2 regions of the Bacillus sp. DX3.1 genome follow, and region 2 is predicted to be linked to the other one. Evidence: predicted binding sites of a transcription regulator. Region 2 holds the regulator's gene; the other holds the start of a gene.
What was found. Region 2 encodes Rex, which represses fermentation and respiration genes when NADH is low (regulators of the CRP and FNR family bind a similar motif). Its sites were predicted from a motif close to TTGTGAAATATTTCACAA; they were not measured.
Positions count from the first base shown of each region.

Region 1: the regulator Rex is predicted to act here: its motif matches at 11,535-11,552, upstream of QRE67_RS15765 (DUF1858 domain-containing protein).

Region 1 is NZ_CP128153.1:3,176,426-3,192,407, reverse strand. It holds gene QRE67_RS15815 (arylamine N-acetyltransferase family protein) at 1-292, opposite strand, end outside; gene QRE67_RS15810 (endonuclease MutS2) at 906-2,804, shown strand; gene QRE67_RS15805 (disulfide oxidoreductase) at 3,112-3,552, shown strand; gene QRE67_RS15800 (thioredoxin family protein) at 3,549-3,974, shown strand; gene QRE67_RS15795 (hypothetical protein) at 4,308-4,658, shown strand; gene QRE67_RS15790 (hypothetical protein) at 4,702-5,355, opposite strand; gene QRE67_RS15785 (quinone oxidoreductase family protein) at 5,902-6,867, opposite strand; gene QRE67_RS15780 (LysR family transcriptional regulator) at 7,005-7,901, shown strand; gene QRE67_RS15775 (DUF5105 domain-containing protein) at 8,645-9,724, shown strand; gene QRE67_RS15770 (DUF438 domain-containing protein) at 9,998-11,227, opposite strand; gene QRE67_RS15765 (DUF1858 domain-containing protein) at 11,240-11,467, opposite strand; gene QRE67_RS15760 (Crp/Fnr family transcriptional regulator) at 12,229-12,918, opposite strand; gene QRE67_RS15755 (TIGR04053 family radical SAM/SPASM domain-containing protein) at 13,286-14,407, shown strand; gene ric (iron-sulfur cluster repair di-iron protein) at 14,537-15,244, opposite strand; gene nrdG (anaerobic ribonucleoside-triphosphate reductase activating protein) at 15,513-15,977, opposite strand; gene QRE67_RS15740 (anaerobic ribonucleoside triphosphate reductase) at 15,974-15,982, opposite strand, start outside.
Region 2 is NZ_CP128153.1:277,389-293,370, forward strand. It holds gene QRE67_RS01550 (ABC-F family ATP-binding cassette domain-containing protein) at 1-672, opposite strand, end outside; gene QRE67_RS01555 (redox-sensing transcriptional repressor Rex) at 855-1,484, shown strand; gene QRE67_RS01560 (YdiK family protein) at 1,512-1,712, opposite strand; gene QRE67_RS01565 (CPBP family intramembrane glutamic endopeptidase) at 1,715-2,458, opposite strand; gene groES (co-chaperone GroES) at 2,872-3,156, shown strand; gene groL (chaperonin GroEL) at 3,195-4,829, shown strand; gene QRE67_RS01580 (helix-turn-helix domain-containing protein) at 5,257-5,490, shown strand; gene QRE67_RS01585 (sensor histidine kinase) at 5,495-6,670, shown strand; gene QRE67_RS01590 (response regulator transcription factor) at 6,676-7,350, shown strand; gene QRE67_RS01595 (hypothetical protein) at 7,724-7,924, shown strand; gene QRE67_RS01600 (alpha/beta hydrolase) at 8,062-9,093, shown strand; purine riboswitch at 9,419-9,520, shown strand; gene guaA (glutamine-hydrolyzing GMP synthase) at 9,681-11,219, shown strand; purine riboswitch at 11,384-11,485, shown strand; gene QRE67_RS01610 (NCS2 family permease) at 11,616-12,941, shown strand; gene QRE67_RS01615 (response regulator transcription factor) at 13,083-13,784, shown strand; gene QRE67_RS01620 (sensor histidine kinase) at 13,768-15,282, shown strand; rRNA gene QRE67_RS01625 (16S ribosomal RNA) at 15,577-15,982, shown strand, end outside.

The DNA of each region.
Region 1 (15,982 bases), 2.3 Mb from region 2:
CTGAATCATAAACAGTTCCTGAGACTAAATGAACATCGAAGCAACAATCTTTCAGGAAATAATACATAATCGGATTTAGTTCATAACAAAGGCCACCACGCTGGTTGATTAAAATTTTTTCTTGAAGATTTTCTTTAGAAATTGCTTTTACGTTTCCTTTAACAATATCTAAATTCTCAAACGGAACTGCTTGCGCCATTGAAATAAGAAGTTCACTTAAATCTTCAAATGCGATAGATTCTTTTTCTTTTAGATTCAATCTTGCAAAGAAGTACTTTTGTAATTCTGTCATTGGAATCTCTCCTTGTACGCTTTACTGTGTAACAAGACAATTTGTACATATATATTGTATATAAATATGGATAAGAAAACATCCGTAATACGTTTAGTCATACATAAGTAAATATACTTACGACTAAAGTAGTGTAGAAGTGAAACAATGGTAACGAACTAAATGAGCGTACAGAAGTACCTTTACTTATTTCAAAGCATATAGTATGATAACTTCAATAAATTAGATTTCAATGAAAATAATCATAAATTATGAGAGGTGCTTTTTGTGAGTGCGGTAGGTTCTAAATAGGAAAAATTTAATGAAATGAATCTAATGATGACAGGGGATTTTTATAGCGTTCTATACCCCTAGATTTGTCATGGATTTATTTCAAAACCTATGAAGATACCTACAATACTTTATAAAGCATGTAATCGTATGTGTTATGGAGTAACGATACATTTTTAAAATGTTGGTTTATTTAATAATGCGTTATTTTACACTTGCCTTGTAATGTAAGTAAAGCTGTGGTATCCCCACAGCTTTTTTATGTTCATTTTTAAAGAAACCCGTTGAAATCTAATGATTAGGTATCTTCATATATGATGAAATCATAGTGAGGAGAATGAAAATGAATACAATCACATTTGAAAAGTTGCAGTATAACGAGTTAAAGGAAATTGTGAAGTCTTATTGTGTAAGTGGACTTGGCAAACAATTGCTTGATAAGTTACAACCGAGTTCTAATGCTAAGGTAGTGAAAAATAGATTAAATGAAACGACGGAAGCAAGAGCTATATTAGATGCGGAAAGTCATGTGCCATTTTTGGGCATCTCTAATATTGAAAGTATCATTCAAAAACTTGAAAAGGGTATGATTATAGATCCAACAGAGTTAGTTAGCATATCGGACTTTTTAAGAGGATGTAGAAAAATTAAGAAATTCATGCTGGATAAAGAATTCTTTGCACCAGTATTAAGTTCATATGCGTATTCGATGTCGGAGTTTATAAGTATTGAAGAAGAGATAAACTTTTCCATTAAAGGGAACAGTGTAGATTCTGCGGCAAGTAAAGAATTGAAACGAATTAGAAACCAAATTGAAACAACGGAAGAAAAGATTAAAGAGCGATTAAATAAGTTTTTAAATAGTAGTGCAAATAAGAAATATATTCAAGAATTCTTTATAAGTAAAAAAGACGACAGATATACAATTCCGATTAAGGCTTCTTACAAAAATCAAGTTGCAGGAACGATTGTTGAAGTTTCTTCTAAAGGTTCAACTGTTTTTATGGAACCGACTATAATTACGAAATTAAACGTGGAGTTAGCAAGTTTAAAAGCGGAAGAGGCAATGGAAGAGTATCAAATATTAGCAACCTTATCAGGAATGGTATATGAAGAAATGAGTGATATCAAGATTAATATTGAACTCATCAGTCAATATGATATGGTGTTTGCGAAAGCTAAATTTAGCAAACATATTGGTGGGATAGAACCTAAGTTAAATAATCACGGATATATAAAGTTGGTTGAATGTAAACATCCGCTGTTACAAGGAAAGATTGTACCATTGAATTTTGAAATCGGGAAAGATTATCGCAGCTTGGTTATAACAGGGCCAAATGCTGGTGGGAAAACAATTGTGCTGAAAACAATTGGATTACTAACTTTAGCGACGATGTCAGGGTTTCATATTGTTGCAGATAAAGCTACAGAGATTTCGCTTTTTGAGAATATCTTTGTTGATATTGGTGATAACCAAAGTATTGAAAATGCATTAAGTACCTTTTCATCTCATATGAAAAATATTTCAGAAATTATGAGGGAAGCCAATAATAGCACGCTGCTATTATTTGATGAAATTGGTAGCGGTACAGAGCCAAATGAAGGTGCTGCACTGGCAATTTCCATTTTAGAAGAATTTTATCATATGGGATGTATGACAATTGCTACGACTCATTATGGTGAAATTAAACGTTTTTCAGAAATTCATAGTGATTTTATGAATGCGGCAATGCAATTTAATAATGAAACAATAGAGCCGATGTATAAGCTTATCATCGGAAAATCTGGAGAAAGTAACGCCCTTTGGATTTCTAAGAAAATGAATGTAAGAGAAAGTGTTTTAGATCGAGCAAAGAATTATATGGAAAATAAAGATTATAGCTTAGAGCGAGTGCAAGAAAACAAAATAAAGAAACCGAAAATGGTCATAGTGAAAAAAGAAGAACAGTATGAATTCGAGAAAGGGGACAAAGTAAAATTATTAGAGTACGATGATTACGGGATTGTATATAAGGAAAAAGACAATTTTTATAACATCGTGGTGCTATATAATGAAGAATTTATTGAAGTGAATTGTAAGCGAGTCGCTCTGGAATTGAAAGCAACTGAATTATACCCAGAGGGGTACGACTTAGATACATTATTCATTACTTATAAAGATCGAAAACTACAGCATGATATAGAACGAGGATCGAAAAAAGCACTAAGAAAAATACAAAAGGAAATTAGAAACAGGAAATAATGATGTATGGCAATTAAACAAGAATGAGAATAGTAAACGAATCGTCCTAAAGAGTGAACAGTATAGCTGTTTCACTCTTTTTATTTTGTTCAAGTTTGTATGTAATGAAACTTAATGAAACGAATACGCTTTTTATTGTTCATCAATTTATATGAAAAAGTTTCTCAATAGGCAGGTTGTTGAGAAACATGATGGAAGTATTCGAAATAATGAATCACTAATTTATAATAACTTTTGAAACGGTTATTGTCATTGCAAATGCTCTATATATGAGCATTTGTATGTTTCAAATAGGGAAGGTGAGATCATGGATAATAAAGAAAAAAAACTGGAATACATATTGTTCAACGCATGGGCTGTTGCTTTTATCGCGACCATTGGCAGTTTGTATCTTTCTGAAGTAATGAAATATGAACCATGTACATTATGTTGGTATCAACGTATTCTCATGTATCCACTAGTGGTCTTATTAGGAGCAGCTATTATACGAAAGGATTATAAAATTGGAATTTACAGTTTAATCATTGCCATTGTAGGAGCATGTATATCTATCTATCATTATTTGCTTCAAAAAGTATTCTTTTTTTCTACAAATGGAGCAACATGTGGAAGAATACCTTGTACAGGAGACTATTTAGACTGGTTTGGATTTATTACGATTCCACTGCTCGCTCTAATAGCCTTTCTTATCATTGTTATTTGCAGTTTTATCCTTATTAAAATAAGCAAGGAGAGAAGAAGTATATGAAAAGAATGCTTATTTTTAGTACCGCTATTATATTGGTATTTGCAGTTATTACTTTTATCACAAATAAGGAACCGAAAAGCGAAAAAACAACAAGTACAGAAAAGATAAATTATTATCAGAATCAAATTAAACCAGAACAATTGCAACAAGACCTTTCAAATCACAAAGAAAAAATAGTCTATTTTTATAAAACAACCTGTCCTCATTGCTTGAAGGTTTCTCCAATTGTAGTTCCTTTAGCAAAAAATATGAATATTGATTTGCAAGTTATGAATTTAGAGGAATATCAACAGGGGTGGGATATGTTTCAAATAAAAGGGACACCTACAATTATTTCTTACAAAAACGGGAAAGAAATGAATCGAATTTTAGGAGAACAGTCTCGAGAAACGTTTCAAGCATGGTTTGAAAACAACAAATAAGAGTTTGGATGTTTTGTATGTAAAGAATGTAAATCAGTTTGTTGATTTATCCATTTTAGAAAAATTCTATTAAGCTCTTTTTTGTATGCAGATAGGATATGGAATGTATATATGAATGGTTTTCTAGTTTGCTATGTAAAAGTTGATAAATATGAAAATATTAATTTTTATTCTTGTTTTTAACAATAAACTCTTTTAATTTATAGGAGAACTATTTATTTTAGAGGTTTCCCCCTCATGCTTACCAAGGTTGAGTAAAGACTAATTTTTATTTGATAGGTATGAGGGGGATTCCCCATATGCAATAAAATATAATTTATTAGGAGGTAACACATGTTTAAAAAAGTTGCATTATCCATTGCTTCAGTAGCAGTAGCAGGTTCAGTTTTATTTGCAAGTCAAACGGTAACAGAGGCTGCTTATTATCCGGTACAAAAAACTGGTTCTGGTTTGGATATTCGTACGACACCAACAATAAATGGTACACGGACTCAAAGTAATATTCCAGATGGGACTAACCTTTGGTTATATTGCTATGTGAATGGCGAATCCTATATGGGAAGTAAAGTTTGGGATTATGTAGATGATAATGGTTACGGTGGCAGTTTTAACTATGGCTATGCTCCTGATTATTTCATTAAAACAGGTTCGTCTAAACCAGTTGTTGGATACTGTAGTTTTTAATTAAAAAATAAAAGAAAACAGCCTCATTAGGCTGTTTTCTTGTTTACATGGTAATCTCCGTATTTGTTAAAGGGCTCACTTCACTTTTGGTTTGTTGATCTCGTACCGCGTCTGTAATCACCTTTATGTATTTTAAATCGTTTGGAACTTGAGATAAGAAGCAGATGAGTGTGAGCTTCATTTTCTCCTTTGCTTGTAAGGTCCGATTTTTTGGATCTGCGCTCATTTTATACACATCTACTTGTTCTCCATTACTTAAAATAAGTGTTTTGAAGGGTCCTTTTTCCAAATCCAGTGCTTGATCTGAAGTATTTTCTAAAGTGGTTGTTAATTGTATTGCATTCATTTGCTCTGTACTTAATCCTCGTTCTTTTAGGTTGTATTTTCCAATTCCGCTTACTTCTGTACTCTGAGTAACTTTAATTCTTTCTACTTGAATATGAAGTGGTCCCGCTTCTATCATTGTATTTGGTTCACTTAATTGCTTTAAAATAAATGTTCCGAGCGGATGTTTTGCTTCTTGACCCACTTGAGATAACGGTTCTGTATAAGGCCTAATCCCTACATTGGGTTGAGACGTCACGGGAACCTTATTAGATTCAGATTCTACTTCTGTTTCAGATTTCGTTTGATTGGAACAAGCAGATATAAATATACATAACGATACAGTCATGAAGAGGGAAGATGCTTTTTTCATTTATAGACTCCTTTACTATAGAATATTATTCATACATTTTCTCTTGTTATATGGTTCTTAAATTATTGTAAATTAATAGTTTATAATTTTGAATAAATAAACTGGAAATATACGTACTCTTTACATTGAGAAAATTTATAAACAAATGTTTTAAAAACTATAGTTAGGATTATCTAGAAAGTCTTACTGATGTGAAAAAAGAAGCACTCCCATTGGATTCTTTTTTTATCATGTATTAGATAGTGAGTTAAAGCGGTTCTGGTGCAAAAATTTTCAAGATCATAGTATATTTCACTAGAATACCCTCAAGTACCTTACCTACTCTTCTTTTTGAAGAAATCTTTACCGATTTTAGTTTTTCACTTACTTTTCTTTAAGCGAATACACAAAACAGCACTTTGAGGAATCACTAATTACAGATGGTTTATCCCGCTATTCGCAGGCAGTAGTACCCTACCTCAAAATTGGGCAGGAAGTCAAGAAGATAGGTGAGGGCTTTTACGAGCAGTGGGGGATAAAGAAAACCCCACTGATTAAAGTTTCACTTTATGGTAGCAATAAAATTTTCCCTGTACTCTTTCGACTTTCTAACAATCGGTGTGCTTCAGCACCATTCATTAAAGAAAAAGTAGTAGGATCTGCAATTTTTAATTTTCCAGCAGTAATCCAGTCAAATAATTGTTTTGAGCGTTTTTCTCGTTCTTCATAGGTAGTCAAAACGTTCCAAAGGTCTCCGCCAGTTAATGTTTTAGAAGTATCCATAAGCATTCGTGGATCAACGGGAGCAGGGTCTCCTCCAGCCATCCCGTAAAAAACGACCGTGCCACCGATTCTTGTAACTTGAAAACTATCTGATAATGTAGAACCTACTGACTCATACACAACATCTACACCTCGGTCGCTTGTTACTTCCATCACTTTTTCAGGCCATGGTCCTTCATATAAAAATACATGGTCTGCTCCAGCTGAATAAGCTGCTGCAGCTTTTTGCGGAGAAGAGGTGAGACCAATAACTTTTCCGCCAAGCATTTTAGTAATTTGAATGAGAAGTTGACCAACTCCTCCAGCTGCTGCGTGAATTAGAATTGTGTCGCCTATTTTTATTTCATAACTATCTTTGGTTAAATAATGTGCTGTTAATCCTTGCAGTAAAACAGAAGAAGCTATTTTAAACGAAATACCATCTGGTAGTGGAATCGCTTTTTCCATAGGAACAGCTACGAGTTCCGCATTTGCAAATGGGACATCTGCAAATGCAATGTGGTCGCCAATATTGACGTTAGTTACTTCGCTACCTATTTGCTCTACAATTCCCGACCCTTCATAACCCAATATATAAGGTGGTTTTCCTGCGAGATGATAAGCACCTCTACGTCTATATATATCAGCAAAATTTAAGCCAATCGCTTTTGTGCGAACAAGAATTTCATTCGGATTTATAATTGGGTCTGACACTTCTTTATATTTTAATACATCAGCATTTCCGAATTCCTTGAAACAAAGTGCTTTCATATGAAATACCTCCAATTTGTAACGTGTGTTAATATTGTTTGTTAATGATTCTTATCTTACAATATATATATCAATCAACAAAGAGGATTATTTCGATGAAATCAATCGGAAATATCGATTGAAAAGAGGGAATGGCATTGGAGATAAAACAATTAATTACATTTAAAACTGCTGCAGAAAATTTAAACTTTACGCAGACTGCGAAGAAATTAAACTTTGCTCAATCGAGTGTGACTGCTCAAATAAAAGCATTAGAGGCGGAACTGGGTACACCATTATTCGAGCGACTAGGTAAGCGTCTCTTTTTGACTGAAGCGGGAAGAAAGTTTCAACTATATGCAGATAAAATGATTGCGCTAAGTTATGAGGCTAAAATGGCTGTGAAAGAGGATGAAGAAATATCAGGTACATTAATTATTGGCGCGCAAGAAAGTCAATGTACATACCGACTTCCTTCAATTTTAAAGGAGTTTAAGGCACAATTTCCTCAAATAAAGCTTATATTTAAGCCTGCGCATTCAAATGAGGATGCAAAAGAGCAACTGATGGAAGGGAAACTAGACCTTGCGTTTATTTTAGATGAATGTAAAACAGAAGATGCTTTACATATAGAGTCGCTTATCAAAGAGGAATTAAAAATAGTGGTTTTTCCTAATCATCCTTTACTTGAGAAATCTACAATTTCCACAAAAGATTTTGAAAACGAAACGCTTTTATTAACAGAACTTGGCTGTTCGTATCGTACTATATTTGAAGAATCATTCCGTGCAGAAGGCGTATATCCTATAAATAAAATTGAGTTTGTTAGTGTGGAAGCAATTAAGCAATGTGTAATTGCAGGGCTAGGCATAGCGATTTTACCAGCAATGGTAGTAGAAAAAGATATACAAGAAGGTACAATGAAGGAGTTAGTTTTAGGAAGTACAATTGCTCCTATTTTTACACAAATTGCTTGGCATAAGGATAAGTGGATAACCTCGCCGTTACAGCAATTTATAGATGCAACAAGAACATCGTTTGGTAAAGCTTATTGAGTGGGAAAATATTTGTTTTACACTCAATAAGAAAAGTGAATAATAGATGTTTTTAAAGAAGAGGAAGCCGATATTTGGATGAAAAACAAGTATCGGCTTTTCCATGTTTTTAAGGACAGTGGTTATACTAATCTCAAATTTACTATATCAGGCCACATAAATATGAATACTTTCTCAACTTTTATTTTCAAAGAAATAAGTAAAATTCTTCATGTATTCCAATAATCGTAAGGTGATTTACAATGTTTAGCCTGTTATGTAAGATTCCACTAGAAAGTGTGAAAGGAGGGAACTATATAAGCTTGAATCTAAATTTTTTGTGACCAAGATATTGACCCAAATCCATACTAATACTAGTACTTTAAAAAAGGACAACTTGCTTTACAGGACAACTGTGTCCAAAATCAAGTGAAGTGAATTCATCAACTATTTGGAACGGCTACATAAGAACAGATTTCATTAGGAATCTATATACCTTTTTCAAATAAATACACTCCTTGCACCATAACCCTCAATTGAGTACCTTAATAACTTACCTTTGTTTTCTTTTTATTTTTCCAAAGGGTTAAAAGTAAGTAATACATGTCATAAGTTTCTACACCTATTTTAATTTCAAAATTTTAAAGTAAGAACTACAACGTTTTAAATTCGATATATTAAGAAATAAATACAGACAGATTTAATGATATAATATAGATAATCTTGCAAAATATCCTACAAATAGGGAGAATGGAGAGATAGTTGTGCAGTTTAAGAAAATCACAGGAGCATGTTTAGCAGCAGCACTTACAGTAGGGGTTGTAAGTGGTTGTAATTTAACAGAAAGTTCAAAAGAAGTAAAACAGGACAATACGGCAAAAGTAAAAAAAGTAGGAGAAAAGACGAAGGAAAAAGGCTATGAATTGGAATTTGAAAACGCGGAATTTGCTTTACCAGAAAGATACGAAAAATCAATAAATGAGCGTATCCTTAAAGTGAAAGTGAATATTAAAAATACAGGGGATAAACCTTTGTTATTAATGGAAGAGGATTTCTCATTGTACATAAAAGACGAAAAAATGAAACTATACGATTCTAATGACGAGGATCTACTTAATTATGAAGAAATCGATAAAGGGAGAAAAGTATCTGGTACGCTGTATTTCGATGTTAAAGAGGCACCTTCCTATGAACTTGAATACAAAAAATATCGTGTGGATCCAGATAAAGAAAAACTAGAGAAAACTAATTTTACAATTGATGGTAAAGAGCTAGTGAAGAAGGCGAAAGATTTGAATAGACCAGCTGAAGCGTTAGCTGCATACTTAAATGCGGGTTTTTACGATAAAGATTTAGAAAAAATGAATGAATTAACAGGTGAAGATGGTAAGCAATTTGCAAGCATGATAGAAAACTCAGTTAAAACGTCATCCCTTTCAGGTTCTTACACTTACTCTAGTATTGATGAACAATCATTTACAAATTACTTCAAAAATTTGAAGGCGGCACTTCAAAAAAATGTGAAATTTGAAACGAAAGTATTATCTGTAAACCCAGGAAGCGATACAGCAGAAGTCGAAATAAAATCGAAACCTATTGTGCTTTCTGACTTGCAAATAAAAGTAGAAAGTGAGCGTAACAAAATTAGAAATGAGAATCCTAATATTTCTTATCCTGAATTAGTGAAACGTTTATTTGATTTCACTTCATCTCAATTACCTGAAGCAAAAACATCTGATACTGAAGAAGTTGTAACTGTAAACATGAAAAAACATGGAGAAAATCAATGGCGCATAGAGGAATATGATATAAAGAGACTTTCGCCAATACTATATAAAAATTAGTTAGGATGGACGGGTCCTTTTAATAAATTGTAGGATTTAGTTTTTGAAATGTAATTAACTATAAGTAAATGCGTATACTTGATAAAAATCGGTATTTTCAGTATTAAATTCGTAAGAAACTTTTGCTTTAAATATCACAGAAGACCTTTCGGGTTATAAGAATTATTGTTAATGAAGTTTGCAATAATTCTTATCTCACCGGAAGGTCTTTTTGCATTGGCAAAATACTATTCCAAAAGGAGGAAAGATCAAGGGACTTGTGACAATCTCAACTTATGAGAGAATGCGTTTTTCTCCTTGGATTTCTTGAATTGGATTAATATTTTGTGTGAATTCAAGGGCGCCCATGTATTCTCCATCTTCACTCCGTATAGCGAAATAACGAATGTATACATATTTATCTTTGAACTTAATCCAGAAATCTTCACAATCTTTGTTTCCAGATTTGAAGTCTTCTAAGAGCTTTTCAACGACATGAACGCTTTTTGGAGGATGGCAGTTTTGGACTGTTCTGCCGATTATCGCTTTTGTGCGAGCAAAGATCCGCTCTTTTCCATGAGAGAAGTAGCGTACAACATCATCCTGATCAATGTACGTAATATCCACAGGCAAGTGGTTCAACATTAGCTCTAATTGTTTTAAAGATAGTATACCTGTTTCTAAACGAATGAATCCTTCAGACATAGCCTGCTCTTGTATCGCTTTTCTTTCAGGTTTCCATACGCCTGCAGGACCTGTTAAGCAATAGCCGATTTCCTCACTTTCATGAGCGATTTTAATCCATTCGTCTTCCGTAAGAGTTTGAAGTGCCATCGGAAACAAAATATTTTCCTCTTTAAAAATCATTTCACTTGCCTCACGGATGACAAAGTAAACGCCGTCTAAGACTGTCTTTTTATCTCCGTTATAGTTTGTTAATTTTTGTTTAACATCTTTAATGGCGTTACGAATGACGTCATCGATCCCCCACATTACTTGTGTCGGTCCGTAAATTCCGTATTTTTCTAAATAAGGGAAAAGTAAATTTTCTTTGCGGCTGTAGTGTTTATCCACATCCAGCAACAGATTTAAATCTTCGATTAGTTTATAGACGTTTTCTTCACTATCTTCTTTTTCGAATCGTTCATAGTGAAGTTGAAGCTTGAAGTTAACAAGCTTATCGATTTTTTTGTTTTCAAGCTTAAATGTATGAATTGGATGTCCAGGTTCGTCTTCGGGTTTATCGGATCTATGGATTTCTTCAATGGAACCTTTAAAAATAGCTGTATGCACTGAGCATAAACGTTGTACTTCTTCCACTGGAATTCCTTCTTCTTCCATGAGTGCCTGTTCAAGCTTTGAAATTTCCGCAACGGTAATATTCCCGACTGCTTCTTCAAATTGTGCTTTTACTTCTTCTACACTTTTTCCATTATGAAGATTTTTAATAATCTCCTTTAAGATTGCCTGGCGTTCAAATTTATTCATACTTTCTTGTTCACGATTGTTAATTATCTCGCTCATAAGGACTCTCCTCTATTCTTTAATGTTAAATCCATTATTTTTAAAAGTTTTTTTTACTATATCGAACGAAATTCCCTTCATTCGGCATCCATTTGGAATAGTCATCACACGGCCGGCCGTTTGCAGCATGCCGGGTTTCGTTATATGTTCAAAGCCTAGCTCTTTTAAGATAGGGATGATTTCAGGGTATTCGATAGCCAAATCGCAAACTGTTTGACTAAAATCAATCATCTTTGTCATCATTCTCACCTCGGAAACAAGTGATATTAATTCTCAGTAATAATGTAACATAGAGATAATGAATAGGTTGTGAGGTAAATCACACATGTACTTTTTAAAAGATTTTTTAAAAAAGTACATGTGTGATTTTTTAATAATCCAATCAATTTTTTTACTTACTTTGATAAGGGAATCAAATAAAGAATTGCTAAAAAATCGAAAATTGGAGTTAAAATGAATGAGGCTCATAAAAATAACCAAGCGGAAAATTTGAAGAGAAAACTAGGTCGCGTTAAGAAAGTACGTTGCATAAAAGGAGTGTTGATATATATAAATACAAATTAAAAAACCAACATAAAACCCTTCTTTTTAGGTGGGAGAGAGCATCCGGCCATGCATAGAAGCGGTCAGATCCTTTTCCTGCCCAGACATAGTGAAAACAAAGAGAGAAAACGAGTGCAGGTCACCTTTTGTTAGCCATAGCCGCGGCTTATATGTCGAAACATCAAAATGGATTTATATAGAACTCAAAAGAAAGAATTGAATGATACTATTTGTAATAAAGAGAAAATTTTATTCAACAAAAGAACCCCCAATCTATTTATTATGGGGATACTGATTTTCTTATTTTAAAGTAGCGATAATCATAATTAGCGATTAACAGGCTTACGAAAAAATTATCGACAGCCTGTTTTTTGTTTTTCTCTTTAGTTATTGAACGTATTATTCTTTATCTATGTAATATTGAACTATTAAGGTGGTTTTTATTTATTAGTATTCGATCAGATGATTTCTTCTTCTAATTTCTCTGGAATAATAATGAAACAGCCGTTTTCATCAATATGAATTAATTTCTTTCTTTTTAACTGATTAATTGTGCGACTAACCGTTTCCCTTGATGTTCCAATCATATTGGCGAGTTCTCGATTTGTAAAATGGGTCGTTAATGTATATGTATCATTTATCTGTGTACCATTTGATTTACATAAGCGAAGTAATAACATAATAATTTGTTCGTATGTATCATGAAGAATTTGTTCTTCTAATCGGTTCTGAAGATCCACAATTTTCTCTCCAAGAACCTTAAACAATTTAATACATAGTTCAGGGTACTGAATCAAAATTTTCTCAAAATCAGCGATTGGAGTAACAATTAATTGTGCGGACTCAAGTATTTCGGCATGTGCGGGGAAGGTACCTTCTCGGAAGAAACCAGCGTGGGGAAACATTTCTCCAGCTTGAAGCACAGAAACAATTTGTTCTTTTCCAGTTACATCCGTTTTTTGAATTTTCACCCTACCTGAGTGGATAAAAAACACACGGTCAAGTATGTCACCCTGCATAAATACAAATGACTTCGCTTTATAAATTCGCATTTGTGAAATATCCACAAATGGCTGAAGTTCTTCTTCTGAAAGTTCTTTAAAGAGGGAGACTCCCCGTAAATGTTTTTTAATCATTTCTTCTTTCATATATACAACTCCTTAATAATTTCAGGCATATTCCTTCTATAATAAAGTTATATCAAGCCGTTAAATGAAACAGTAATAAAAATCACATTTGTGATAGAAAGTGTGAACATTTTTTTACAAATTTATCTCGCTATTCGCGGGCAGTAAGACTCCCGCCTCAAGATTCAGATAGAAATAAAGAAAATAGGTGGGGGATAACTGCTCGTAAAAGCCCGATTGGTGAGGGCTAATGATCAGTGGGGGATGAAGAAATCCCCACTGATAAAAGTTTCACTTTATAATGAGAATTTTATTCGTGATGTATCTCACAACATTAATGTCTATATAACTTTACAATTAGAATATAAATCGATAGGAGGGTTTAATCTTGATTAATCGTGATTTTAACAAAAATCCATTCATTGTGATATGGGAGTTAACAAGAGCATGCCAATTAAAATGTCTTCATTGTCGTGCGGAAGCTCAATATCATCGGCATCCTCTTGAGCTAACATTTGAAGAAGGAAAAAACCTAATTGATGATATATATGAAATGGATAATCCGATGCTTGTTTTTACCGGTGGTGATCCGTTAATGCGTCCGGATGTATATGAGATTGCAGATTATGCGATAAAAAAAGGTGTTCGGGTATCCATGACACCAAGTGCTACTCCAAACGTTACGAAAGAAACGATTCAAAAAGCAAAAGAAGTAGGGCTTGCTAGATGGGCATTTAGTTTGGATGGGCCAACAGCTGAAATACATGATCATTTTAGGGGGACAGAGGGGTCATTTGAATTAACAATGAATGCGATTCGTTATTTGCATGAATTGAAAATTCCTATTCAAATTAATACTGTTGTTTCTAATTATAATGTGAATGTACTTGAAGATATGGCAAAATTAGTAGAGGAATTAGATTGTGTGCTTTGGAGTGTATTTTTCTTAGTGCCAACGGGGCGCGGCAAGGAAACAGATATGATTTCACCAGCTCAGCATGAAAGGGTATTCCAATGGCTATATCAATTAAGTAAGAAGGTCTCTTTTGATATTAAAACAACAGCTGCTCAGCACTATAGACGTGTTGTTATTCAACAAAAAATGAGAGAAAATAAAAAAATAGATCAGGCTATTCAATATCAGGATGTATTGATGACTGGAATGACGGGGCAGATTAATGGGCTTGGACGTGCTCCAAAAGGGGTGAATGATGGAAACGGTTTTGTATTTATTTCTCATATTGGAGATGTGTATCCAAGTGGGTTATTACCTATCAAAGCCGGGAATGTTCGAACAACACCACTAGCTGATATTTATCGAAACTCCCCTGTCTTCCAAGACTTGCGTAATCCGGACAAGTATAAAGGAAAGTGTGGGGTTTGTGAGTTTCGATATGTTTGCGGAGGATCTCGTTCCAGAGCTTTTGCCATGACTGGAGATTACATGGAAAGTGAACCTTTCTGTGTATACATTCCAAAAGCATTACGAAAACAGAAAAAAAACGTATAAAAAATGGGACATGAGCACTTTTTACTCATGTCCCATTTTTTTATACGAAGGGAACTAAGAAAAGGGGGATGGCCCCCTTTTAAGTTATCCCCCACAACTCTCAAGTTAAGGGTTCACCTTTTTTCTTATTTAAGCTTTTGCAATTGCACGTGGAAATAAAATATTATTTTCTAAATGAATATGTTGGAACAAATCGGATTCAAGAGCTTCAAGTCGCTGATAGACAAGACGATAAGTACCACAAGCACCTACTGGAGGAGTAAAGTCATTTGTAATTTTACGAAGTTCTTTAATAATATCGCCAGCATGGTTATGTTCATTTTCCAATTCATCCACTACTTTGCGTAATTTTACATAATTTTCATCGCTTGGATTTTGCTCAAATGCTAAAATTAATGGGAAATCTTCTGTTTCTTCTTTAATTAAATGTTGCTCTAATTCAGTTTTTAATTCATGAAACAACTTGTGAATTTGAGCTAAATGAGGTTGTCCTGCTCCATGAACACGTAACACTTTTGTCACGTATGGACTTAACAGTGGTAACTCTTCATTTAAATAGCGATGATGCTTATTCACAACATAGTCAATCAATTCGTTATAAGAAGCAGTTTTCCAATCAATTTCCGATTCGTTTAATAGTTTTGTTTCATGATAAAGAGTATTTAACTTTGTTAAAACCTCTTCTGCTGATAAATTTCTTTCATTAATAGCGTCGATAAGTGGTCTATTACCACCACAACAAAAGTCTATTCTATATGATTTAAAAAGATCGCTAGCCTTTGGAAATTTTGTAACAATCTCACCAATAACAGAAGTCTCAGTAAATGTATGTTCCATATGAATGCCTCCATAAAGTTTAAATTTAGTATCTGGATTAAGAATATCAATAATTTTGCATCCACGTGGTGATATATATCACTTGTAATGTGTTAATTTCATCATCAGTAATTTTATCCCGCTATTCGTGGGCAGTAATACTCTCACTTCAAGATTCAGAGAGAAACAAAGAAGATAGGCGGGGGATGAAGAAAACCCCCACTGATAAAAGGTTCACTTTATAAATACAATCTATGTCTTTTCTTAGTTTATTTAAGAGATAATATATTCAAATAGATGGTTTTTGTTTTAATCTTATAATACGTTGATTGGAGCTCCCGCGGAATGGAAGTGTCAAATCTCTTTTTTCGAGTTCAAACCTTCCATCAACTAAAACATCTCCATAATGTAACAACTCTATCATATCGTTGTTTCGCGAATTCTGTATCTCTTCTAACGTATAACCAGTGTAAATCCATAGATTCTTTTTCAAACCTTTCACAGCCTTTGCCACTTTTTTCACTTCGGCAGCTTGAAAAAATGGATCTCCACCTGAAAATGTTACATCAGTCAGCGAATTTGTTGCGATCTCTTTTATAATTTCTTCTGCACTCATCTCAGTACCATTACAAAGATTCCAAGATTTTGGATTATGACAGCCAAAACAATGATGCGGACAGCCCGCAAAAAACACAACTGTCCGAAGTCCTTCTCCATCTACAACACTATCATGAATAATATTCATTACTCTCATTTATG
Region 2 (15,982 bases):
GTAGCGATCATGGGAAACAATTAGAATAGCGCCCGGATAGCCTTGTAAGTATTGTTCTAGCCATGTTAGTGTATCAATGTCTAAATGGTTTGTCGGCTCGTCTAAAATAAGCAAGTCTGGTTTTGTTAATAGCAATTTACCAAGAGCTAACCGCGTTTTTTGACCACCGCTTAATGTGGAAATCGTTGTTCCATGCGTTTCTGCTGGAAAACCAAGGCCGCTTAAAATAGAGCGAATATCCGCTTCGTATTGATAACCGCCTTTATCTTTATAATCCAGTTGCAATTGATCATAGTCAGCGAGCAATTTTTCATATGTAGTAGCGTTTGAGAAGTTTTCTTTCTTACCCATTTCTTGCTCTAACCTTCGAAGTTCTTTTTCCATGTGTTGTAGATGCGTAAAGACAGTTAATAATTCATCCCAAATGGTCAATGAAGTTTCTAAACCGGTATTCTGGGCTAAATAACCGATGGAAACGTCTTTTGGTTTTATAATTTCACCATCGTCGTGAGAAAGTTCCCCTGCAATAATTTTTAATAGTGTAGATTTTCCAGCTCCATTTCGGCCGACAAGGGCGATGCGATCTCTTGTTTGTACTTCAAGTTTAATGTTTGCAAGGATTGTTTCGGCACCGTACAATTTAGAAAGTCCGTTTACTTGTAATAAAATCAATTTTTTCACCTCAAATAATTTCTTAACTTTGCCATGTTATATTTCTCAATCATACTAAAAATAGTGTATAGTTTAAAATAAAGAGAGAAGTCTCTCTCTATTATACAAGGAAAGTCTTAAGTGCTAAACTTCTGTATTTGTTCAAATTACATGAACAGAGATAGGAGGAGAGGAGTGGTTTTATGGATCAGCAAAAGATTCCACAGGCGACTGCCAAACGATTGCCTCTATACTATCGATTTATCCAAAACTTATCCCTTTCTGGTAAGCAACGTGTATCATCTGCGGAATTAAGTGAAGCGGTGAAGGTAGACTCCGCAACAATTCGTAGAGATTTTTCATATTTTGGGGCGTTGGGAAAAAAAGGGTACGGCTATAATGTGAATTATTTACTGTCGTTTTTCCGAGAAACGCTTGATCAAGATGATATAACACGTGTAGCACTTATTGGAGTGGGTAATTTAGGGACCGCTTTCTTACATTACAATTTCACGAAAAATAATAATACAAAAATTGAAATGGCTTTTGATGTAAATGAAGAGAAAGTTGGAAAAGAAATCGGAGGAATTCCTGTATATCATTTGGATGAACTTGAAGAACGTTTGAAAGATGATATACAAGTGGCAATATTAACAGTACCTGCTACTGTTGCACAAGCTGTGGCAGATCGATTAGCTCATACAAACGTACATGGAGTTTTGAATTTCACACCAGCACGGTTAAATGTATCAGAGAATATAAGGATTCATCATATTGATTTAGCTGTAGAATTACAAACGCTGGTTTACTTTTTGAAAAATTATCCACAATAAAAACGCAGGGGAAATCCCCCTGCGTTTTTATTGTTCTTTTTTTGTTTTCGTTTTGAATTTTACTAAGATAAGGCGAAGTGCTAAATTAAAATCTATTGTCGCCATACCAGCAAGCAGTAGCGTATAAAAATTCCAGATTGTATCTTCAACATTAATAATTGCTAAGTATGTAAAAATACATCCAAGAAGGAAATACAGTGCTGCCATGAACAATGGTGAGTTCCTCATATTTAAAATCCTCCGATAAATCCTTGCATTTTTTCTGCTTCTTTTATCATTTCTTGTATTTGCTCATTACTTAATGCGACTTGAAATAGTGCAACTAATGTATTCATGGCAACGTGAGCCATGATGGGAACGATAATTCGTTTTGTTTTCACGTATAAGAAGGCGAAAACAAGACCCATAGCAGTGTATACCAATAGGTGCGTAAAATCAAAGTGGATAGCTGCGAATACAAGTGAACTAATGATAGCTGCGATAAAGAAATTAAACCTTTTATACAGTGTGCCAAATAAGATCTTTCTAAAGACAATTTCCTCTAAAATAGGACCTAGTATAGATACAACAATGAGGAACCAAGGAGTGGTCCTTGCTATTTCCATTAAACGCTCTGTATTCTCAGAGCCTGGCTTAATACCTAACAAACGCATTTCGATCGTACCAGCAATCGTTTGAGAAAAGAAAGCTAAAAAGAATCCGATAAAGATCCAACCAATTGTTGCGGGAATACTTGCGCGTTTTGTATCTAAACGGCTTTCGCGAATATCCGTTCTGAGTAACCACAGTACAATGCATAATGCAATGAGAAAGCTAATAATTGCCCAGTGGCCAGTCATAAGTTGTATTTTTTCATCTCGTGTTAAACCGCTATTATTGTACAGTCCGGTTTTTAAAAGTAGCGGTAATCCAATAACACCTGATAATTGCATGAGAATATATGTAACTATAATCCACCAATACTGTTTCTTCAAATTGGTTAACCATCCTTTCTAGCCCTTATGTTATGAAATAAGGCAGGATAACATGTAAACATCCAGCCAGGAGTACAGAATAACCGTGTGTTTTATTATTTTTTTGTAAATCTTTGCTTGAAAATGAAATAGGAAACAGGAAAAAGCTGTATCTATAGAGAAAACAACTTATGGCATCTTTCTTATTGTAACATACGAGAAGCGGAAAAGCCGATGCAATATAAAGTGAGCTAAGGCTCGACTATGTGATAATCATTCGGTAGAAAAAGCCTGTATATTGATTTGCAAAAAATTATGATTTTTTTACTTGCAAAAGAAATTTAGATTATTTATTATTATAAGTGTGTTAGCACTCGGAGCTACTGAGTGCTAATAAAGAAAATTTACATAAAAAAATGAGGAGGTTATTGTTCATGCTAAAGCCATTAGGTGATCGCGTTGTAATTGAGCTTGTTCAAGCAGAAGAAAAAACAGCAAGTGGTATTGTATTACCAGACACTGCAAAAGAAAAACCACAAGAGGGTAAAATCATTGCAGTAGGTACTGGTCGTGTGCTTGAAAATGGTGAGCGTGTTGCTTTAGAGGTAGCAGCAGGCGATCTTATCATCTTCTCAAAATATGCAGGTACTGAAGTGAAATACGAAGGTGCAGACTACTTGATTTTACGTGAAAGTGACATTTTAGCAATTATTGGTTAATTATATACATTTTTAAAAATCCAAGGGGGTCAAAAATTATGGCAAAAGATATTAAATTTAGTGAAGAAGCACGTCGTTCGATGCTTCGCGGTGTCGACACTCTTGCAAATGCAGTAAAAGTAACGCTTGGACCAAAAGGTCGCAATGTTGTACTTGAGAAAAAATTTGGTTCACCACTTATTACAAATGATGGTGTAACAATTGCAAAAGAAATCGAATTAGAAGACGCATTCGAAAACATGGGTGCGAAATTAGTAGCAGAAGTTGCTAGTAAAACAAATGATGTAGCTGGTGACGGAACAACAACTGCAACTGTATTAGCGCAAGCAATGATTCTTGAAGGCTTAAAAAACGTAACAGCTGGTGCAAACCCAATGGGTCTTCGTAAAGGGATCGAAAAGGCTGTTGTTGCAGCAATTGAAGAATTAAAAACAATCTCTAAACCAATCGAAGGTAAATCTTCTATCGCACAAGTAGCTGCTATTTCATCTGCTGACGAAGAAGTAGGTCAATTAATTGCAGAAGCAATGGAACGCGTTGGTAACGATGGCGTTATTACATTAGAAGAATCTAAAGGCTTCACAACAGAATTAGATGTAGTAGAAGGTATGCAATTCGATCGTGGATATGCATCTCCTTACATGATTACTGATTCTGACAAAATGGAAGCAGTTCTTGATAATCCATTTATTTTAATCACTGACAAAAAAATCGCTAACATTCAAGAGATTTTACCAGTGTTAGAGCAAGTGGTACAACAAGGTAAACCACTTCTTATCATTGCGGAAGATGTAGAAGGCGAAGCATTAGCTACATTAGTAGTGAACAAACTTCGTGGTACATTCAATGTAGTAGCTGTAAAAGCTCCTGGATTTGGTGACCGTCGTAAAGCAATGCTAGAAGATATCGCGATCTTAACTGGTGGCGAAGTGATCACTGAAGAATTAGGACGTGATTTAAAATCTGCTACTATTGCATCTTTAGGCCGCGCTGGCAAAATTGTTGTAACGAAAGAAAATACAACAGTTGTTGAAGGTGTAGGTAGCACAGAACAAATCGAAGCTCGCATTGGTCAAATCCGTGCGCAATTAGAAGAAACAACTTCTGAGTTCGATCGTGAAAAATTACAAGAACGTCTTGCTAAACTTGCAGGCGGTGTAGCTGTAATTAAAGTTGGTGCAGCAACTGAAACTGAATTAAAAGAGCGTAAACTTCGCATTGAAGATGCTCTTAACTCAACTCGTGCAGCAGTAGAAGAAGGTATTGTTGCAGGTGGTGGTACTGCACTTATGAACGTATATACAAAAGTAGCTGGTCTAGCAGCTGATGGCGACGAAGCAACAGGTATTAACATTGTACTTCGTGCATTAGAAGAGCCAGTTCGTCAAATCGCAATCAACGCTGGTCTAGAAGGTTCTGTAGTTGTAGAACGCTTAAAAGGTGAAAAAGTAGGCGTAGGCTTCAACGCAGCAACTGGTACTTGGGTAAACATGCTTGAGTCTGGTATCGTAGATCCAACAAAAGTAACTCGTTCAGCACTTCAAAACGCAGCATCTGTTGCAGCAATGTTCTTAACAACTGAAGCAGTTGTTGCTGACAAACCAGAACCTAATGGTCCTGCAATGCCTGATATGGGCGGCATGGGCATGGGCGGTATGGGCGGCATGATGTAATAAAGCTTTATAAGCCTTGATATACAAAGGCTTATAAACCTTCGCACAATCTTTAATGTCCGAAAAATTGACCGATGTTAATTAATGAGATTTTAGAGAGGTCTTTCATTAAGTCAGTGAACTTAATGGAAGCCTCTTTTTTTATGTCTATCTTCTCGACTACTCCTTCTTCACGTAGTACTGCTTTTATCTGTTCCTCAACTACTATCGTGAAAACAAAACCCTCTTATTCGAAGAAGTGTTGGGCATATTAAAGCGCTTTTCTAACCTTTTTACACCAAGTCACTGAGATTTGTTTGCCCTCGTTTCAAATAAATTGGGAATTTGTAGACAGTATAGTAGGGCAAACTCTGCTGTTTTTAAAGGAGATGTACTAAGAGGGGGAAGTATTAATTCTATTGCTAAATCTCTCAAAACGAGTACTGAAATGATTACTTTTTGGGTGGGAAAATATCATTATCATGGGCTGGAAGCTTTAAAGAAAAGCTATACAAGTTTCTCCCTTGAAGATAAACTAAACATAATTAATTATATGAACGAGAATGGGTTGTCTCCTTTAGAAACTGCAGTGCAGTTCAATTTATCTTCTCCAGGCATGATTCGAAAATGGCGAAGTAGTTTTAGGAACGATGGTATAGACGCCGAAAATGGGGGGGTATAAAAGTATGAAAGCAGTAATGGATCAAAGGAAATGGCATTGGTTGGACTATTTTCTATTTCTCATTCGTACGATATGGATTACTTCTAATGGCTACTTGATATTCGTTAGTACGACAGGTTCGGAAAAGTGGGTTTTACTTTTATGGGCTAGTTGTTCTTATATAATACCCCATCTATTTTATCGGCCTGGGCTTATAAAATTCCAATATTATTTAATTGCCGAGGTGTTGTTAACGGGTTCTCTGTTTATTTACTTATCCAGTCAATATGAAATATCAGAGACTTACAGTTTTTTATTCGTGCCTATCCTTACTGTTGCTTATGCTTGTCAAGTTAAGCCGTTAATTTGGTTAGGACCTTTCTTATACATCTCAATTTTTTTAGCTGGTACATGGGCCGGCAATCTCTTCACTGATAAGGATATCTTTGCACGCTTTGTTGACACAACTATTTTTTATGGTATTGGGTTATATTTAGGAAGGAAGACCATTGTCAATAACGCTAATAAAGAGTTAATTGCCTCTATTGAGGAAAAAAACAGGGATTTGGAATATTACTCAAAAAAGATTGAGGAACTGACGATTAAGGAAGAACGAAATAGAGTTTCACAAGATTTGCATGATACAGTAGGCCATATTTTCACATCGGTCATAACAAGTTTAGATGCCCTTCCTTTTCTATATCAGGCAGATAAAAAAGAAGCAGAAAAAAGTATAAAAGAGATTTCAGATTTAGCACGAAATGGATTGAACGATGTGAGAAAAACAATTCACCAGATGTCGCCAACGAATCATCAAACGCTTGTTGAATCGGTGAAAGAATTGATTGTTGATTTTATGAAACATACATCAACGGATATAAAACTGAATGTCGAAGGGGAAGTGACCAAAGTCGGTGAAAGGATAAAGTTTGCCATTATTCGTTGTATACAAGAAGGACTTACAAATGCGAAAAGACATGGTCAGGCAACTTTTATTAAAGTAAATATTTCGTTTGAACAAGAAGAATTGATTGTTCTTATTGAAGATAATGGAAATGGTTGTAATGAATTGAATTTAGGGTTTGGCTTACGCTCAATGAAAGATCGAATATCGGCATTAGCGGGTACAGTTAACTTTTATTCTAAATTGAATAATGGTATGAGGATAACGTGTAACATACCTATGGCAAAGGAAGTGTAATTATAATGATTAAAGCGGCAATAGTTGAAGATCAAGAGATTTTAAGAAAAAGCTTAAAAATTGTGATTGAAAGTATTTCTGACATTGAGATTGTTGGAACTGCGGAAAATGGAGAAAAGGCAATTGCTTTATGCGAAAGGGAAAACCTTGATATTCTTTTAATGGATATTCAAATGCCGGTGATGGATGGTGTAAAGGCGACAGATGAAATTAAAAAACGTTGGCCCAATATAAAAGTTATAATACTTACTACTTTTCAAGATGTTACACACGTTTTGAATGCCTTAAATGCTGGTGCAGAGGGTTATATATTAAAGGCTGTTGATCCTGAATTTTTAGTTCAAGGAATTAAAATGGTGTATCACGGAGGTTCCCTCATTCCTCAACAATTAGCAAAAGAGGTGTTTGGTCAGATACAATCAAATAATAACGAACACTCGGAACAACTTGACCATAACTCTATGAATCATCCATATGATTTAAATAATCAAGAATTAAAAGTTTTAAAATGTTTAACTCAAGGATTATCCAATAAAGACATTTCAGAAAAGATGTTTCTTTCAGTGGGAACTGTGAAAAATTATATTTCTACCATTTATTCGAAATTAAATGTAAAAAACAGATCTTCTGCTATTATTAAAGCAATGGAAGAGAGTCTTATAGAAGATAAGAAACATTGAAGTAAGAGAGTGTAGACAAAGTTAAATCGACTTTGTCTACACTCTTTTTTAATTGCAACGAACTGGAACGTTATTTTGAATTTGTTTACTCCATGGGCAATTCATAAGGTCCATCATTCACAAAATCTCACGGTGGATCGTCTTTTAGATTTTCGCTATAAAAGAGGGCATCAATAGCTTTTCAATAGCCACTTATTTTTGAAGAAGTATATATATTAGCCAATGGTCATAATTTGTCATTTTTTTAAAAAATAGTTATGACTTATTAATGACTTACCGGCACTACAGTATATTACCTTTCATTTGTAGAGTAGAAGTATGAAATATGAAATGAAATTTAGAAAGGAGGTAAAAAAATGCATGCTCAAATCCATTGCAACTTGCAAACTGTACCCGTCTTGAAGTAAATAATGCAGTGTTTATTTTTGATGAAGTTGGAGAAGACGTAAATAAAGATACTTTAAAAGGTAATGGTAGTAGCGAAGGTGGAGCATTATTAAATAAAGATACAACAATTAAACTTACTGTAAAATGGGGAGAAAATGAAGAACATATGGAATTAAAAAATAAATAATATTCTAATTTTCTTTTTCAAGAAATGGGCGCTTTAGTGCGATAAGGATTTCCAAAATAATCAATATCCATCACATTAAATAAGAGCATGTTTTGATCAATCATATATTTGGATTGCATTAAGCAGAAAGGAATTAGATGAAAAATATAAAGAAATTAATAAAATGTATCGGAGTAATTATTATAATACTACTAATCATAGCACTTTTTTTTCCTACATGGACTCCGCATATAAAAGGTGATAACAGTATAAGTGTATTAGAACAAGTAGAGATAAATGGAAGTGGTCATGAAATTATGATACGTGGTAATGATAAGGATAATCCAGTTATTATTTTTGTACATGGAGGACCTGGAAGTTCGGAAATACCGTATGCCGATAAATACCAAGACTTATTGGAAACCAATTTTACGGTTGTTAATTACGACCAAAGAGCAAGTGGAAAATCATATCATTTTTTTGAGGACTATTCTAATCTTTCATCAGACTTACTGGTGGAGGACTTATTGGCTATGACGGATTATATATCAGAACGTCTTGGAAAAGAAAAGGTAATACTAATTGGCCATTCTTATGGTACATATATTGGAATGCAAGCTGCCTATAAAGCTCCTGAAAAATATGAAGCATATATTGGTATTGGACAGATGAGTGATACAGTAGAAAGCGAGATTGACAGTTTGAACTACGTTATTAATCAGGCTCAAAATGTTGGCAATACGGATGATGTTTTATATTTACAAGGGTTAACTGAAAAAATCAAAAATGGCGATACGTATACTCCACGAAATTATGTTATGAAATATGGTGGGACTTCAAGACTTATTGATAACCCCGATGATAATAACATAGGTATGTTATTCAGTAGTGAGTATAACTTATTAGATGTAATCCGTTATAACTATGGGTTATCCTATTCTCAAAAGATTTTGTTAAAGAAAGATTTAAAAAATCCATTACTTACTATAGTAACAAAACTTAAATTACCGTTCTATTTTATCATGGGTAAATATGACTATAATACTTCATCTAATGCAGCAAAAAAATATTTTGATATGATTGAAGCCAATAAAAAAGAATTTATTGCTTTTGAGCAATCAGCTCATTATCCACAATTTGAAGAGAAGGAAAAATTTTATAAATGGATGTGCGATACATTTATAAAATAAAAATAAATAAATAGGATAGCTTTTTTCTTACCTTGAAAGAGAGATTGTAAAGAATTGTACTTAAGCTAACGGAGGCTTTAGTGAAAGAAGAATTAATTGATTTTAAGATTGAGATCATGTTTTAGTTATTCCATTATAGGGTGGCTTTATTAAAATTACTGAGAAGTCATCGGTAATGAGGGTTTCTGATGATTTACCGAACTTGTAGTGAGAAAGGAAAAAAGCACGATTGAGAGAAGGCCGATTTTAAGAGGGAAATAATTTCTGTAGAATTTTGTCGCTTTCTCTCTTGACCGTATTGATACTTCATTGTTAGAATCTAGGAAGATAATATAAAGCAATCCTTCATATATCCTCAATGATATGGTTTGAGAGTCTCTACCGGGTTACCGTAAACAACCTGACTATGAAGGCAGTGCGTCTTATATTTATAAAGGACGGATTTGTACCTTTATAAAGCCAGACCCCTGCCTTTTCTTTGTTATGAGACTGAGGGCAGAGGACTGGCTTTTTTTATTATATTGGTAATGCTTTTTGCCAAATTGGTGAAAATATTTATATACAGAACTAACGTTGGGGTGATTATTTTGAAAAAACAGCACGATACGATTATCGTTTTAGATTTTGGGAGTCAGTACAATCAGTTAATTGCACGTCGCATTCGTGAGTTCAGTGTATACAGTGAACTTCATCCGCATACAATTACTGCAGAAGAAATTAAAGCAATGAATCCAAAAGGGATTATTTTCTCTGGTGGACCGAATAGTGTATATGGTGAAAATGCATTCCACTGTGATGAAAAAATCTTTGAGTTAGGCTTACCGATCTTTGGTATTTGCTACGGTATGCAGTTAATGACAAAACATTTTGGTGGAAAAGTAGAACGTGCAAACCATCGTGAGTACGGAAAAGCAGTTCTAAAAGTAGAGAATGAATCTAAATTATATGCAAATCTTCCAGAAGAGCAAGTTGTATGGATGAGCCATGGTGACTTAGTAACAGGTTTACCAGAAGGCTTCGTAGTAGACGCAACAAGTGATTCTTGTCCGATTGCAGGGATGAGTAATAAAGAGCAAAACTTATACGGTGTACAATTCCATCCAGAGGTACGTCACTCTGAGCATGGTAATGATTTAATTAAGAACTTCGTCTTTGGTGTATGTGGTTGTTCTGAAGGCTGGAATATGGAAAACTTCATTGAAGTAGAAGTAGAAAAAATTCGTGAGACAGTTGGCGATAAAAAAGTATTATGCGCACTTAGTGGCGGTGTAGACTCTTCTGTTGTAGCTGTATTAATTCATAAAGCAATCGGCGATCAGTTAACATGTATTTTCGTTGATCACGGCTTACTTCGTAAAGGAGAAGCTGAAGGTGTTATGAAAACATTTAGCGAAGGCTTCCATATGAACGTTATTAAAGTGGATGCAAAAGAGCGTTTCATGAACAAATTAAAAGGTGTCGAAGATCCAGAACAAAAACGTAAAATCATCGGTAACGAATTTATCTATGTATTTGATGATGAAGCATCCAAGTTAAAAGGAATGGACTTCTTAGCACAAGGTACACTGTACACGGACATCGTTGAAAGTGGTACAGCAACTGCACAAACAATTAAATCTCACCATAACGTTGGTGGACTTCCAGAAGATATGCAATTCAAGTTAATCGAACCATTAAACACGTTATTTAAAGATGAAGTACGTGTATTAGGATCTGAACTTGGAATTTCAGATGATATCGTATGGCGCCAACCGTTCCCAGGTCCAGGACTTGGTATTCGTGTGTTAGGTGAAATTACAGAAGAAAAATTAGAAATCGTTCGTGAATCAGATGCGATTTTACGTGAAGAGATCTTAAAGGCAGGCCTAGAGCGTGAAATTTGGCAATACTTCACTGCACTTCCTGGTATGCGCAGTGTAGGTGTTATGGGTGATGAGCGTACGTATGATTACACAGTAGGTATTCGTGCGGTAACATCTATCGATGGTATGACAGCAGACTGGGCACGTATCCCTTGGGACGTATTAGAGAAAATCTCAGTACGTATTGTAAACGAAGTAAAACACGTTAACCGTATCGTGTATGATGTAACGAGTAAGCCACCTGCAACAATTGAGTGGGAATAAAGAAGGTTTTATAATGTAGAAGACGATTCACCTATGCTTTCATGTATAGGTGAATCGTCTTTTTTTGTATTTATACGAACGAAAAATGGTTTTAATGAAAAAACGTTCGTTTTTAGATTGACATATCTATGTGTGTGAGTTAATATGAGTATGTAATTGATACGAAAAATGAATATTATAGCCGTCGTATAATATCGGGGATATGGCCCGAAAGTTTCTACCTAGCTACCGTAAATGGCTTGACTACGAGGCGTTTTAATAAAGGTAAGGGACAATTGCCTTTGTTTACAGACGCTTCCATGTATATGCAATGGAGGCCTTTTTTATTTTTATTGATAAAAGAGGGGCTAGTTAGCAATAATACGACGAGTACTCATATAACGGAGGAAACATAGAATGAAACGCTATTTTCAGTTCGATGAGCTTGGCACAAATTACAAAACAGAGTTCATTGCAGGACTAACAACCTTTTTATCTATGGCATACATTTTGTTTGTCAATCCTGCAACGCTTTCGTTAGGAAATGTTAAGGGCTTACCGGCAGGAACAGGAATGGATCCAGGCGCTGTGTTTGTTGCAACGGCTTTAGCAGCAGCAATTGGATCACTCATTATGGGGATTTTTGCAAAGTATCCAATCGCATTAGCACCGGGAATGGGAATTAACGCATTCTTTGCTTATACAGCAGTGTTAACGATGGGGATTCCGTGGCAAACAGCAATTGCCGGAACATTAATGTCAGGTATTATCTTTATTATTCTTACAGCTTCCGGCATTCGTGAAAAAATTATTAATGCCATTCCTGTAGAATTGAAATTTGCAGTAGCAGCTGGTATTGGTTTATTTATCGCTTTTCTTGGTTTTCAAAATGCTGGAATTATTGTAAAGAATGATGCGGTCCTTGTTGGATTAGGGGATTTAACAAAGGGTACAACATTACTTGCGATTTTCGGTGTAGTGACTACGATCATTTTAATGCTTAAAAAAATAAATGGTGCAGTTTTCTATGGGATGATTCTTACAGCCATTCTTGGTGTGGTAACAGGACTAATTGATACACCAAAATCTGTTGTTGGTGCAATTCCGAGCTTAGAACCAACGTTCGGGGTAGCGTTAAACCATTTCGGAGATATTTTCACTGTTCAAATGGGGATTGTTATTATAACGTTCTTCTTCATCGATTTCTTTGATACAGCTGGTACACTTGTAGCGGTTGCGAATCAAGCGGGATTAATGAAAAATAATAAATTACCACGTGCAGGAAAAGCGTTATTTGCAGATGCAATTGCAACTGTAATCGGTGCGATTCTTGGTACATCTACGACAACGTCTTATATTGAATCGTCTGCAGGGGTAGCAGCGGGGGGACGTTCTGGCTTTACAGCGGTCGTAACGGCAGGATTTTTCTTATTAGCACTTTTCTTTTCACCGTTATTAAGTGTCGTAACACCTGCTGTAACGGCACCGGCTTTAATTATTGTAGGGATTTTGATGGTATCATCACTAGGGGAAATTGATTGGAAGAAATTAGAGATTGCAGTACCGGCATTCTTTACGATTATTTCAATGCCGCTTACGTACAGTATTGCAACGGGGATTGCAATTGGCTTTATCTTTTATCCGATTACAATGTTTGTAAGTGGTCGTCGTAAAGAGATTCATCCAATTATGTACGTGCTGGGAGTTTTATTCGTACTTTACTTTATTTACGTTCGAAGATAAAAAGGGGTTTTGAAAGGTCTAGACTAGGGGAGTCTAGACCTTTTTTGCGTCTTCAGAAAATCTTAAGGATTTCGCAGCGTTTTTCTTCAGAAGTTTTTTTATAATAGAGAGTAGGGATTTTAAAGTTGTGGGGGAGATACTGTGGGACGAGAAACCATATTGGTTGTAGATGATGAAAAGGAAATACGGGATTTAATTACTATCTATTTAAAAAATGAAGGATATGAAGTATTGCAAGCAGGGGATGGAGCAGAGGGATTAACTATATTGGAGAAAAATGAAGTGCATTTAGTTGTACTAGATATTATGATGCCGAAAGTAGATGGTATTCATATGTGTATGAAAGTAAGGGAAGTAGCAGAGATGCCTATTATTATGTTGTCTGCTAAAACGCAAGATATGGATAAAATTTTAGGGTTAACAACAGGAGCGGATGATTACATAACGAAGCCGTTTAACCCGTTGGAACTGATAGCTCGTATTAAATCGCAGTTGCGTCGATATATGAAAATGAATGGATTCGTTGTCCAAAGCGAAAATGAAATTGAAATTGGAGATATGAAGATGAATGTAGCGACACACGAAGTGATCGTTATGGATGAAGAGGTGAAATTAACACCACGAGAGTTTTCTATTCTAGAGTTGCTCGTCCGTAACCCTGGTATGGTATTTAGTGCAGAGCAAATTTACGAAAAGGTTTGGAATGAAAGATCCTTTCAATCTGATAATACTGTCATGGTACATATTCGGAAAATCCGTGAGAAGGTAGAAGGAAATCCTAGAAAGCCGCGCTATATAAAGACGGTGTGGGGAGTGGGGTATAAGATTGAGAAAGATATTTAAGCCGTTTACCTATATGTATAAGAAGATAAGAGGATTGATTAAAAGGATAGTAAAGAGTGTTCGACGGAGTATAAGAATCCAGCTTATTACTACTTTTGTTGCTTGTGCGTTATTAGGGCTTTTTGCATCGACGAAGATAGTAGCACCTGTTTTTGAGGATGTAAATCGATATGCCCAAATTGATTATAGAGAAGGTATGGAGCAAATTAATTCTAAAGCTCAAAGTACAGCAGAAATGCTGGTTACGGAAAATAAGTTAGAGGCTTTACAAAATATGATAGATACAGAAAATCAAAACTTAGAACAAGGGCATGAAGGTTTCAAAATATTAATTACAGATGAAAGTGGTAAGGTTCTGTATAAAACGAAGCAGGCACAAGAAGAACAAATTAATTTGCATAATACAATTCGCAATGTGACATCATTTGCTATCGATTATTCACATAATAATAATGATATTGAAGGATTAAGAAAAGAATTTATCACTTTTTCACCTATTACAATTGAAGATAAGAACTTATATATGTTTGTGAGTGGAATTCCTCAAGGAGAGGTAGTGTATTACAAAGTAGAAGGACCATTTCCATTTTTAATTGGTGTCCTCGTATTTATTTTCTCTTTCTTCTATATAACAAAACGAAAGATGAAACAAATTGAAGCGATGGCTCAAGGGGTAAAAGAGATAGAAAAAGGAAATTTAGCGTATCGTATCGAGAAAAAAGGGGAAGACGAAATCGCTGCATTGACGGAGAATATTAATAATATGGCAGAAGAGCTTATGATTAATATTGAAAAGGAACGTAAGTTAGAAAAGCAGAAAAATGAGCTCATTACAAATGTATCGCACGATTTGCGTACACCGCTTACTTCTATTATGGGGTATTTACGATTGCTCCGTGATTCTAAATATGAAAATAAAGAACAACATGATGAGTATATGAGGATTGCTTTTGTAAAGTCCGAGCAGTTAAAGAATTTAATAGAAGATTTATTTGAGTATACAAAGTTAACGAATGAAAATATTGTATTAGAAAAACAAGAGGTATGTATGAATGAACTTCTTGATCAATTAATAGAAGAATTAGTTCCACAAGCAGAAGAACATGGTCTTGTGTTTGTTAAAAAGTTTCCTGAAGAACGTGCGTATGCTGCTATTGATTCGGAAAAAATGGTTCGTGTATTTGAAAACTTATTAATGAATGCTATTAAATATAGTCAAGATGATGGGGAGATTAAAGTTTTCCTCCAAAGGCAGCGCCGCAATATCCAAATCACTGTTGCAAATCATAGTGAAGAGTTTACGAAAGAAGAGTTAGAGAATTTATTTGAGCGTTTTTATAAAAAGGATCAATCGAGAAGTAGAGTGACAGAAGGTTCAGGACTTGGTCTTGCGATTGCGAAAAGCATTGTTGAGTTACAAGGTGGAGAAATTCGAGCAGAATATGAAGATGGGATTGTTCAATTTATTGTCTCGTTACCAATTATAGAAGAAAAATAAATAGAGGCAAATTCACAGTGAAGAAAGGCTTGCTTATAGAGAGTGAGTCTTTCTTTATATTTTTTCAGAAAAACATATTGACGTTTGTGACTGGGAGGTGTAGTATTATACGAGTCGCTGATGCAACAGAGCAGAAAGCGAAGAAACGAAATAAAAAACTTAGTTGACATTGAAACATGAAAATGTTAACATAAGGGAGTCGCAAATGAGCGACAAACAAGTTCTTTGAAAACTGAACGAAACAAACAACGTGCAACGTCAATTTTTATTTTTATGATGCTAGACAAACTAACTTTATTGGAGAGTTTGATCCTGGCTCAGGATGAACGCTGGCGGCGTGCCTAATACATGCAAGTCGAGCGAATGGATTAAGAGCTTGCTCTTATGAAGTTAGCGGCGGACGGGTGAGTAACACGTGGGTAACCTGCCTACAAGACTGGGATAACTCCGGGAAACCGGGGCTAATACCGGATAACATTTTGCACTGCATGGTGCGAAATTGAAAGGCGGCTTCGGCTGTCACTTGTAGATGGACCTGCGTCGCATTAGCTAGTTGGTGAGGTAACGGCTCACCAAGGCAACGATGCGTAGCCGACCTGAGAGGGTGATCGGCCACACTGGGACTGAGACACGGCCCAGACTCCTACGGGAGGCAGCAGTAGGGAATCTTCCGCAATGGACGAAAGTCTGACGGAGCAAC